One region of the Methyloferula stellata AR4 genome, then DNA from elsewhere that is predicted to be linked to it. Evidence: riboswitches for the same ligand, from Rfam matches in the RefSeq annotation. Region 1 holds a riboswitch; the other holds the start of a gene.
What was found. A riboswitch is a leader RNA that binds a small molecule or an ion and turns the genes downstream of it on or off. The one in region 1 is predicted to bind cobalamin.
Positions count from the first base shown of each region.

Region 1 (5,581 bases):
TCGGTCATTGTCATACGGGTGTCACCTACACTCGCTTGGAGTCTGCCGCAGCCATTCCGGGGGCATTTTCCATGACATCCATTACATCTGCTGACCTGACAGAACCGAGTCATAAACCTAATCTCAATAGACCGATGGGGATCAAAAGCGTCCTCATCTATATGGCCATCGTTGCGCTTGGGTTGTTTTTCACAGCCTATAGCATCTATGCGGATATCTCCACGGTCGGCACGACGGTCACGACCATCCTGCCCTTCCTGCTCTTGGGCGTCGCCCTCTTGATCGCCTTGGGCTTCGAATTCGTCAACGGCTTCCACGACACCGCCAATGCCGTCGCGACCGTCATCTACACGCACTCGCTCGTACCGGAAGTCGCGGTCGTCTGGTCGGGCTTCTTCAACTTCCTCGGGGTCTTGACCTCGACGGGCGCGGTGGCCTTCGGCATCGTCTCGCTTCTGCCGGTCGAACTGATCCTCCAGGTCGGCTCGGAAGCAGGCTTCGCCATGGTCTTTGCCATGTTGATCGCCGCGATCATCTGGAACCTCGGCACCTGGTGGCTCGGCCTGCCGGCATCGAGCTCGCACACTCTGATCGGCTCGATCATCGGCGTCGGCGTTGCCAATGCCCTGATGCGCGGCCGCGACGGCACCTCGGGCGTCGACTGGGGCAAGGCGACCGAAATCGGTTATGCGCTGCTTTTGTCGCCGCTCTTCGGTTTCTGCGCTTCTGCTCTCTTGCTCCTGGTCATGAAGTTCCTTGTCCGCAAGCCTGAACTTTATCAAGAACCTAAAGCGACTGGGGCTCCTCCGCTCTGGATCCGTGGCCTTCTGGTTTTGACGTGTACCTTGGTTTCGTTCTTCCACGGATCCAACGACGGTCAGAAGGGCATGGGCCTCATCATGCTCATCCTGATCGGCACGGTGCCGACCGCCTATGCGCTGAACCGGGCTCTGCCCGAATCGCATGTCGCGGCTTTCACGGAAACCTCGCTCGCGGCCTCGAAGGTCGTCGACGCCAAGGCCGCCGGGTACAATGTCATCGGCGATCCGCGTCCGGCCGTGACCGGCTATATCACCCGCCATCATATCGACGAGGGCACCTATCCGTCGCTCGCCGCTTTGATCCGCGATATTTCGACCCAAGTCAGCACCTATGGCTCGCTTGCCAAAATCCCGGCAGCCGCCGTCGGCAATACGCGTAACGACATGTACCTGACCTCGGAAGCCCTGCGCTTCCTCGCGAAGGACAAGCAAGCGGATCTCTCCGCCGACGACGTCAAAGCGCTGAATGCCTATAAGAAAGAGCTCGACTCCTCGACGAAATTCATCCCGACCTGGGTGAAGGTCGCCGTCGCTCTCGCGCTCGGTCTCGGCACGATGATCGGCTGGAAGCGGATCGTCGTCACCGTCGGCGAAAAGATCGGCAAAACGCATCTGACCTATGGCCAGGGCGCCGCCGCCGAACTCGTCGCGGCAGGAACCATCGGCTTGGCTGATGGATTCGGCCTCCCTGTCTCGACCACCCACGTTCTGTCGTCGGGCGTCGCCGGCACGATGATGGCAAACGGCTCGGGCCTTCAAGTCTCGACGCTCATGAGCATCGCGACCGCCTGGGTTTTGACCCTGCCCTGCGCCATCATGCTCTCGGGCGGCTTGTTCTTCATCTTCCGCCACCTGTTCTGATTTCTTGACCGGAACGAAAAATTTAAAGCCGGGCTCAACGAGCCCGGCTTTTTCTTCTTCTTCGCCGCGACCCATCGGGGTTGGACCATCATACCGATCATGATTCGTGATTGCCGAACCGGCCATTGCGCCTTTTTCGTTCGCGCAGACGCCTCTGATCTCAATTGCCAAAAGCTGCGCGCTTCGCTAGGAGTCCCCGCGATGGTTCCCTTCGGGGATCAAAAGGGAACACGGTGCTGGCAGAAATGCCTCAATCCGTGACTGCCCCCGCAACTGTAAGCGGCGAGATCGATGCCAGCCTATGATCACTGGGCAAACCGGGAAGATCGGCATCCGTCAGAGACCCGTGAGTCAGGAGACCTGCCATCACCCGTGCAGCCGATCTCGGGCGGAGGTGTACCGATGGTCCATGGTTTTTGCGGCGTCACCCGCGATCGCGCTGTTTTCTCCAACAGCATGCGAGGGTGTCATGCCTGGATTTGTGACCCGTATTCTGAACGAAGGCGACGCTGATCTGCGCCGTAGATTGATTGTCATCTATGTTGTCTTGATCGGCGCCAATGTTCTTGCTTGGCTCTGGGCATTTGTTGTTCTGCATCAGCATCCCTTGCTGCTCGGCACGGCGTTACTCGCCTATACGTTCGGTCTGCGGCATGCGGTCGATGCCGATCATATCGCGGCGATCGACAACGTCACGCGTAAGCTGATGCAGCAAGGCGAAAAGCCGGTCGGCGTGGGCTTTTTCTTCTCGCTCGGCCACGCGGCCGTCGTTGTTCTTATGTCGGTCGGGGTTGCGTTGGCCGCGTCGGCAGTCAGCTCGCATTTTGACTCTATGAAGGCGTTCGGCAGTATCATCAGCACCAGCGCGTCGGCGCTATTCCTATTTGCCATAGCCCTCATGAACATCGTGGTGCTGATCGCAGTCCATCGCACATTCCAGGCCGTGAAACGGGGCAAGCCCTTTGTGGCGGATGATTTAGACCTTCTGCTCAATAACCGGGGTTTTCTCGCCCGCATCTTCCGTCCTCTCTTCGGGTTTGTGACCCAAAGCTGGCACTTGCTGCTCATCGGTTTCCTGTTCGGGCTTGGTTTCGACACCGCGACCGAGGTTGCGTTATTTGGCATTTCCAGCGCACAGGCGACCAACGGCGTGTCGTTCGGTACGATCATGGTGTTTCCGGCACTTTTCACAGCCGGCATGTCAGCGGTCGATACAACGGACGGCGTGCTCATGCTTGGCGCTTACGGTTGGGCTTTCGACAAGCCCATTCGCAAGCTTTATTACAACATGACGATTACCGCCGTTTCCGTGATCGTCGCACTTATGATCGGCGGCATCGAGACGCTTGGACTGGTCGGAGACCAATTCAAAATGGAAGGTCCTTTCTGGGACTTCATCGGCGCTCTCAATGAGAATTTCGGACTGCTCGGCTATATCATCATCGGCATTTTCATCCTGAGCTGGCTTGCCTCGGTGCTGATCTATCGGATCAAAAAATATGACGAACTGCGTGTCGGGATCGGCACGCCCTAAGGGAGGCCGACAACGATCGCATCTGGCACTTGCGGTCTCCGCCAGCCTGGCTAAATACGGGCTAGCATATCCATCCGTCACAAAAATCAAGGAGATCGCCCATGGCCTCGCTCGATAAAGTCCTCGCCAAGATCGACGCCAATCTCGATGCTTCCCTGGGCCGCCTCTTCAAGCTGATCTCCATCAAATCGGTCTCGACGGACCCTGCCTTCAAGGCCGATTGCGCCGAGGCCGCCCTATGGGTCGCGGGCGAATTGAAGGGCCTCGGTTTCGAGGCTTCGGTGCGGCCGACGGAAGGCCATGCCATGGTGGTCGCCGACGCGAAGGCATCTCGCCCCGATGCCCCGCATTTCCTGTTCTACGGCCATTACGACGTGCAGCCGGCGGATCCGCTGGAGCTTTGGGAAACCCCGCCCTTCGAGCCGCGTCTCGCCGACACGCCGACCGGCAAGCAGATCATCGGCCGCGGCGTCGCCGACGACAAAGGCCAGCTTATGACCTTCGTCGAGGCTCTGCGCGCCTTTAAGGAGACAGGCGAGCTGCCTTGCCACATCACCATCCTGCTCGAAGGCGAGGAAGAAACCGGTTCGCCGTCACTGCCGGGCTTCCTCGCAAAGAACAAGGACGAGCTCAAAGCCGATCTCGCACTCGTCTGCGACACGAGCATGTGGGATCGCAAGACACCCGCGATTACCACCATGCTGCGCGGTCTCGTACTGGAAGAAGTCGTGATCCGCGGCGCCGACCGCGATCTGCATTCGGGGATGTTCGGCGGCCCGGCGATCAATCCGATCCATGTGCTCTCCCGCATCATCGCCGATCTGCATGACGACCAGGGCCGCGTGATGCTGCCGGGATTCTACGATGGCGTCGCCGAATTGCCTGAGGATATCGCCGCGCAATGGCGCCATCTCCCGTTCAACGAAAAAACGTTCTTGGGCGATGTCGGGCTTTCGGTGCCAGCCGGCGAACATGGCCGCAGCACACTCGAAATGCTCTGGTCGCGCCCGACCTGCGACGTCAACGGCATCATCGGCGGCTATACGGCCAAAGGCTCGAAGACCGTGCTGCCGGCGGAAGCCAGCGCCAAGTTTTCATTCCGTCTCGTCGGCGCGCAAGATCCCGATAAAATCGCGGCGGCGTTTCGCGACTTCGTCCGCGCAAGATTGCCTGCCGACTGCCATGTCGAATTCGTTTCGCATGGCGGCTCGAGCGCGTTGCAATTGCCCTTCTCCTCCGACGCGCTCACCCGCGCCCGCGGAGCTTTACGGGAAGAATGGGGTCAGGAAGCGGTGCTCGCGGGCTGCGGCGGCTCGATCCCCATCGTCGGCTCGTTCAAGCATGATCTTGGCATGGACACTTTGATGATCGGCTTTGGTCTCGAAGACGACCGCATCCATTCGCCGAACGAGAAATATGATCTGTCGTCCTTCCACAAAGGCACGCGGAGCTGGGCCCGCGTTCTCTCGGCTTTGGCCGGCTGAACGCCGGGTTCAAGATCGACTTTCTTGCCTCTCGCCTCCGCGGATATGATGTGCTAGGTGCGCGTTCCAGCCGCTTGCGACGGCGGCGGGATTGTTTTGTCTTGATGCGCTGCCTTTCATTTTGCTGCAACGCGAACAGGCGCTGATCCCGGAAAGCGGCAGACGCCCCGGATAAGGATCATACGTTAAATCAAAAACTTAGCGTGTGACCGCAATCACGCTCCAAGTCCGGTTTTGACAAGACAAAAAATCCATTCTCATTAGGGCGCCGGACGCTTCCGGACCCGTGCTTGTATTCCAACGAGGAGTTTTCATGCCGACAGATCTTGAGATTGCCCGCGCCCACACAATGGAACCGATCGGCGCCATCGCCGAGCGCGCTGGCATCCCACAAGAAGCCATCAATCCGTTTGGCAAGCACATCGCCAAGGTCGGTGCGCAATTTCTGTCGGAGATCGAAGCGCGCGGCAAAAAGGGCAAGCTGATCCTCGTCACCGCGATCAATCCGACGCCGGCGGGCGAAGGCAAGACGACCACCACGGTCGGTCTCGGCGACGCTTTGCGGCGGCTCGGCAAGAAGGTCGTGATCGCGCTGCGCGAGCCCTCGCTCGGCCCCTGTTTCGGCATGAAGGGCGGCGCGGCCGGCGGCGGCCATGCGCAGGTCGTGCCGATGGATAAGATCAACTTGCATTTCACCGGCGATTTTCACGCCATCACGTCGGCGCATAATCTTCTTTCCGCCATCATCGACAACGCTGTCTATTGGGGCAATCCGCTCAACATCGACACGCGCAATATCGTGTGGCGGCGCGTGCTCGACATGAACGACCGCTCGCTGCGCCAGATCGTGACCAATCTCGGCGGCGCCACCAATGGCTTTC
Region 1 covers NZ_ARWA01000001.1:2,278,653-2,284,233, reverse strand. Annotated here, with positions in the region: gene A3OQ_RS0111140 (inorganic phosphate transporter) at 72-1,682, shown strand; cobalamin riboswitch at 1,868-2,064, shown strand; gene A3OQ_RS0111135 (HoxN/HupN/NixA family nickel/cobalt transporter) at 2,152-3,216, shown strand; gene A3OQ_RS0111130 (M20/M25/M40 family metallo-hydrolase) at 3,318-4,700, shown strand; gene A3OQ_RS0111120 (formate--tetrahydrofolate ligase) at 5,014-5,581, shown strand, end outside.

Region 2 (5,581 bases), 1.9 Mb from region 1:
GTTGAAGCCGCGTCGAGCCGTGGATCTTCCATGGCATCGCCCGGGACCACCGCGAGATCGAAGCCGTGGCGCTTCGCGGCCAGGCTCAATTCGTCTATGCCATAGCGCCAATAATCGAGGCCGCCGAGACAGCGCACGAGCACGAAGCTCGCGTGCTTTGCCACTTGTTCAAGATAAAGATCGACCGAAAACGGATGCTGCAGAGCGCCAAGGCTGGCGAGGCGAAGCGTCGGTTTTTGCACGTCGATGGGAGGAGAATTCCCCTCATGCTGAGGAGGCTGTGCAGCAGCCGTCTCGAAGCGCGAGGGGACCTTGAAAACAGCGGGTTCAATTTGCTTTTCGCTTTCCCTCGCCCTTCGAGACGCCGCCAATTGAAGTCGCGCTTGCGCGACTTCAACATCAATGATGTCGATTTCGGATAAATCCGAAATCGATGGCGGCTCCTCAGGGTGAGGGAAAGGGGACCCATGATCCATCTGCGTATGAACCATCGCCGCCAGCGACAGATCGGAATCGGTAAAAGACAGAAACACGATTTCGGCGGGCGTCTGGCCAAGATCGACCGCCGGGACGTTTTCGTCCAGCGATCTGATCTGTTCGGCCAGGATATGCATCCGGTGTCCTCATCCTCCCTGCGGTCAAGCCGCGAGCGCGCGCAAAATGGCGGCGCGATCGAGGCCCTTTTCGCCGATGACGACGAGACGGCTGCGGCGTGGCTCGCCCTGCGCCCAGGCGCGATCGAAATGCGAGCGAAAGCGCGCGCCGACACCCTGCACCAGAAGCCGCATGGGTTTGCCCATGACTTCGACAAAGCCCTTGATGCGCAAAATATCATGCGCCGCGACGATTGTCTGAAGTTGCGCCAGCAAAGCATCCGGGTCTCGCGTCGCGCCTATGTCGACGACGAAAGAATCGAAATCGTCATGGTCGTGCTCCGTCTCGGTGTCGTGATGTGAGGGACGATTGGCGAGGTCGTCTTCCGCCGCGGCCATGAGGCCGAGCAGAACCGCGGGATCGATCACGCCGTCGCGAGTCGGCACGATTTTGACCGCGCGCGGCAGGCTGGCCGTGATCTCGGCGAGGACCTTTGTCTGCGTCGCCTCGTCCAAAAGGTCGGCCTTGTTCAAGACGACGAGATCGGCGCAGAGCAATTGATCTTCGTAGACCTCTTCGAGCGGGTTGTCGTGATCGACGGCCTGATCGGCTTCGCGCTGCGCCAGCACGGCAGCGGGGTCATCGGCGAAGCGCCCGGCCGCCACGGCGGCGCCATCGACGACGGCGATGACACCATCGACCGTCAGCCGGGCTCTTACGCTCGGCCAGTCGAAAGCCTTGACCAGCGGCTTCGGCAAGGCGAGCCCGCTCGTCTCGACGATAATATGTTCGGGGCGTTTCTCATGCGAAATGAGCGCTTCGATCGCAGGCAGAAAATCATCCGCCACGGTGCAGCAGAGGCAGCCATTGGCGAGTTCGACGATATTTTCTTCCGAACAGCTTTCGATTCCGCAGGCGCGCAAAATCTCGCCATCGACGCCGATGTCGCCGAATTCATTGACGATGAGCGCGAGCCTGCGGCCCTTCGCATGTTCGAGCACATGGCGGATGAGCGTCGTCTTGCCGGCGCCGAGAAAGCCGGTGACGATCGTGACGGGAATCTTGGAGAATGTGTTCATCGGCTCGCTTCCATTTCGGCAGGCGAGCCCATGCGCATCCAGAAATATCCGACGCTGACGCCAACGATCACCCAGAGCGCGGCATGGACGACAAGCGAAGAGGCCGTGAATTGCGCCGCGAGTTCGGCAGGGGCCGTGCTGACATAATTATGCGCATGCGGCGCGCCGATCGCATGCGGCAGAAGCACGAGGACCAAGCCGCCGAGCCGCGCCCAGAGTGGCGTCGCGCGGAACATGAGATAGAGTCCGAGCGCCGTTGCGAAGGCGGTCGCGATCCACCAGATCTGCCGTGACTCAAGCGCCGCGCCGGCACTGCCCGGCAATTCCGGCGCAAGGCCCAACCCTGTCGCAAGGCCAGTCGCCGCGAAGCCGCAGGCGGCCCAGGCCAAAGCGCGCATGGGCGTGATCTCTTCGCCCGCCAGCAGCATGGCGGCGAGCAGAATCAGCGCGAAGCCGATGGCGGTGACGATGGTCGCGACGGAGGTCGAGAGAGTCCGTTCGAGCCCGTCGGCGGGCGACCATTCTTTCGGCTGGTCCTGTGCGGCATGATCGTGATGATGATCGCCGGCGCCATGATCATGTACCGCCGGTGTCGCGGCGGCTTCGGCCGCTGTTTCATAGACCTCGGCCGTCAGAATCAGCGGGACGGTGATGAAATGTTGCAGGATGGCAAGGGCCAAGCCTGCGACGAGGCCGGCCAGCAAGCCGGTCGAAAAAACGCGCTTCAACATGAGAGCCCCTCGATTTCCGGCGCATGATCTTGGTCCGAAAAGTCTGTAACTTTTCAGAATCATGCACCTAATGGCAGGGGAAGTTCATGCCGTGGCGCCAATCATGCGCCGCATTGTGAAGAAGGCTCGGATGGGCGAAGCCCATGGCGTAGACGAGCGCGCTCCCGGCGACAAAAGCCACAAGGGCGGCTTTCAAAACCTCGATACGGGCGGCGGGCGCCGCAGCGGCAAGTGTTTGATCCAGGCTTTGGTTTTGGGTGTTCATACGATCCTCCGTCCCGCCCCACCGGCAGTCTCAGGGTTATAGGGCTCGATGGCAGGTCTCCTGGCTCACGGATCGACATCGCATACGACCTTCCCAGTCTCTTAAGACCAGTGGCTTTCGTATCCGACTTCCCGTTCACAGTTGCGGGGGCAGCTACGGATTGTCCGCACCGGTCTTGGGGACCGATCCGGCCGCATTCCCTTTTCACCTTCTGAATGAAGGACCATCGTATGATCGAATTGTGGGCGCGGCGACCGCGGAAGTCAATCTTTGGGGCGGCCCGCTCCAGAGGCACGGATCAGAACTCGATTCCGGCCTGCGCCTTCACGCCTGCCTGAAAATGATGTTTGACGAGCCCCATCTCGGTCACGAGATCGGCGATGGCGAGAAGCTCCGGCTTCGCATTGCGTCCGGTGACGATGACATGCAGATCCGGCCTGCGCGTTTCGAGCGCGGCCAGGACATCGGCCAGGGCCAGATAATCGTAGCGTAGCGCGATGTTCAATTCGTCGAGAACGAGAAGCTTGATGGATGGATCGTCCATCAACTCGCGCGCCTTGGCCCAGGCTTTTTGCGCCGCGGCGACATCGCGGGCGCGGTCTTGCGTCTCCCAGGTGAAGCCCTCGCCCATCGTGTGCCAGGAAATGAGATCGGGAAAGCGCGCCAGAGCGGTACGCTCGCCGGTTTCCCAAGCGCCCTTGATGAATTGCACGATGCCGACGCGAAACCCATGTCCGAGCGCGCGCAGAACAAGGCCGAAGGCGGCCGTCGACTTGCCTTTGCCCGTACCAGTGTTGACGATCAGCAGGCCCTTTTCGGCAATCGTCTTCGACGCGACTTCGGCATCTTGCAACGCCTTGCGCTTAATCATTTTTTCTTTGTGCCTTGCGTCGGCGTCGCTGTCGGTCATCGCGTCTCGCGTGAAATCGCCGCCTGACGGCAGCCTGTTGTGCGACATCTAGCACATTTGAGGCAAAGCCGTTCCATCCCGGTGGGGCGCCGGCGCCGCAGCGGCCAGGACCGCGCGTTTCGGCCGGATCGGCTCTCAAGAACTCAAGCGCCAAAACGCAACGGCCAAAACTCAACGGCCAAGGCTTCGCATTGCCGCTCAGCGCTCTATCTCTTCCTCAGCCGCGCCCGAGCGTCGCGCGGGAGTGAAGGAGCATAAGCATGAAGACGGTTGCTGATCAATTCGCCGAGGTCCTCGCGGCCGCTGGCGTTCAGCGCATCTACGGCATCGTCGGCGATAGCCTGAACGGGTTCACCGATGCCATCCGCCGCCAAGGCAAGATTCAATGGCTGCATGTCCGGCACGAGGAAGTCGCAGCCTTCGCTGCGAGTGCCGAAGCGCATCTGACAGGCTCGCTTGCCGTCTGTGCCGGAAGCTGCGGTCCCGGCAATCTCCATCTCATCAACGGGCTCTTCGATTGTCACCGCTCCCGCGTGCCGGTGCTGGCGATCGCCGCGCATATTCCCTCCGCCGAGATCGGCTCCGGCTATTTTCAGGAAACCCATCCCGAAAACCTGTTCAAGGAATGCAGCCATTATTGCGAGCTGATCTCCAGCCCGAGTCAGATGCCCCGCGTCGTCGAAATTGCGATCCGCGAAGCCGTCGGCAAGCGCGGTGCCGCGGTCATCGTGATTCCCGGCGACGTTGCGCTTCACGAGGCGGTCGAAGCGCCCGTGCCGACCTTCGCGAGCCTGATTCCATCCGAGCCCGTGGTCGTGCCGAAAGAAGCCGATCTCAAGGCGCTCGCCAATCTCTTGAACGGGGCTGGCCGCGTGACGCTCCTTTGTGGATCTGGCTGCGCTGGCGCGCATAGCCAGCTCCTGGCTTTGGGCGAAAAGCTGAAGGCGCCGATGGTGCATGCGCTCAAGGGCAAGGAATATGTCGAATGGGACAATCCTTACGATGTCGGCATGACTGGGCTCATCGGTTTTTCATCCGGCTATTTCGCGATGAACGATTGCGACGCGCTTTTGATGCTCGGGACAGATTTTCCCTATCGCCAATTCTATCCGCAAGGCACGGCTAAGATCGCGCAAATCGACATCAGGCCGGAGCAGCTCGGCAAGCGCGCGCCGATTGATCTTGGCCTTGTCGGCGAGGTCGGCGCGACGCTCGATGCGCTCTTGCCGCTGCTCACCGAAAAGAAAGAGCGCAAACATCTCGATCAGGCGATAGGCCATTATAAAAAGGCGCGCGAAGGCCTTGATGAATTGGCCAAAGGCGTGCCGGGCAAGAGGCTTGTGCATCCGCAGCAGGTGGCAAAGGCGATCAGCGATTTTGCCAGCGTGGACGCGATCTTCACTTGCGACGTCGGCCTGCCGACGGTGTGGGCCGCGCGCTATCTCGCCATGAACGGTGCGCGGCGGCTGATCGGTTCCTTCTGGCACGGCTCCATGGCCAATGCGATGGCGCAGGCGATCGGCGCGCAAGCGACGTTTCCGAACCGGCAGGTGATCTCGCTTTCGGGGGACGGCGGCTTCGCCATGCTGATGGGCGATTTTCTGAGCCTCGCGCAGCTCGGCCTGCCGGTCAAAATCGTCGTCTTCAACAATGGCACTTTGGGCTTCGTGGAACTTGAGCAGAAATCGACGGGCTTTATCGATTTCGGCACCGGGTTCAAGAATCCTAATTTTGCCGCCATGGCGGAAGCCGCCGGCATCAAGGGCATAAGGATCGAGGATGCGGGAGAGGTCGAGCCAGGCATCAAGGCGGCGCTCGCGCATAATGGACCTGTGCTTGTCGATGCCGTTGTGAACCGGCAGGAGCTCGCGATCCCGCCGAAGATCACCGCGGAAATGGCGAAAGGCTTCACGCTCTATACACTCAAGGCGGTGATCGGCGGCAAGGTTGACGAAGTGCTTGAACTCGCGCGCACCAATCTTTGGCGTTAAAGCATTATCGC
Region 2 covers NZ_ARWA01000001.1:377,748-383,328, reverse strand. Annotated here, with positions in the region: gene cobN (cobaltochelatase subunit CobN) at 1-614, opposite strand, end outside; gene cobW (cobalamin biosynthesis protein CobW) at 639-1,673, opposite strand; gene A3OQ_RS0101935 (CbtA family protein) at 1,670-2,404, opposite strand; gene A3OQ_RS0101930 (CbtB domain-containing protein) at 2,472-2,669, opposite strand; cobalamin riboswitch at 2,703-2,912, opposite strand; gene cobO (cob(I)yrinic acid a,c-diamide adenosyltransferase) at 2,968-3,579, opposite strand; gene poxB (ubiquinone-dependent pyruvate dehydrogenase) at 3,840-5,570, shown strand.
Region 2: it holds a riboswitch for cobalamin, as region 1 does, so the genes downstream of both, A3OQ_RS0101930 (CbtB domain-containing protein) here and A3OQ_RS0111135 (HoxN/HupN/NixA family nickel/cobalt transporter) in region 1, are expected to answer to the same signal.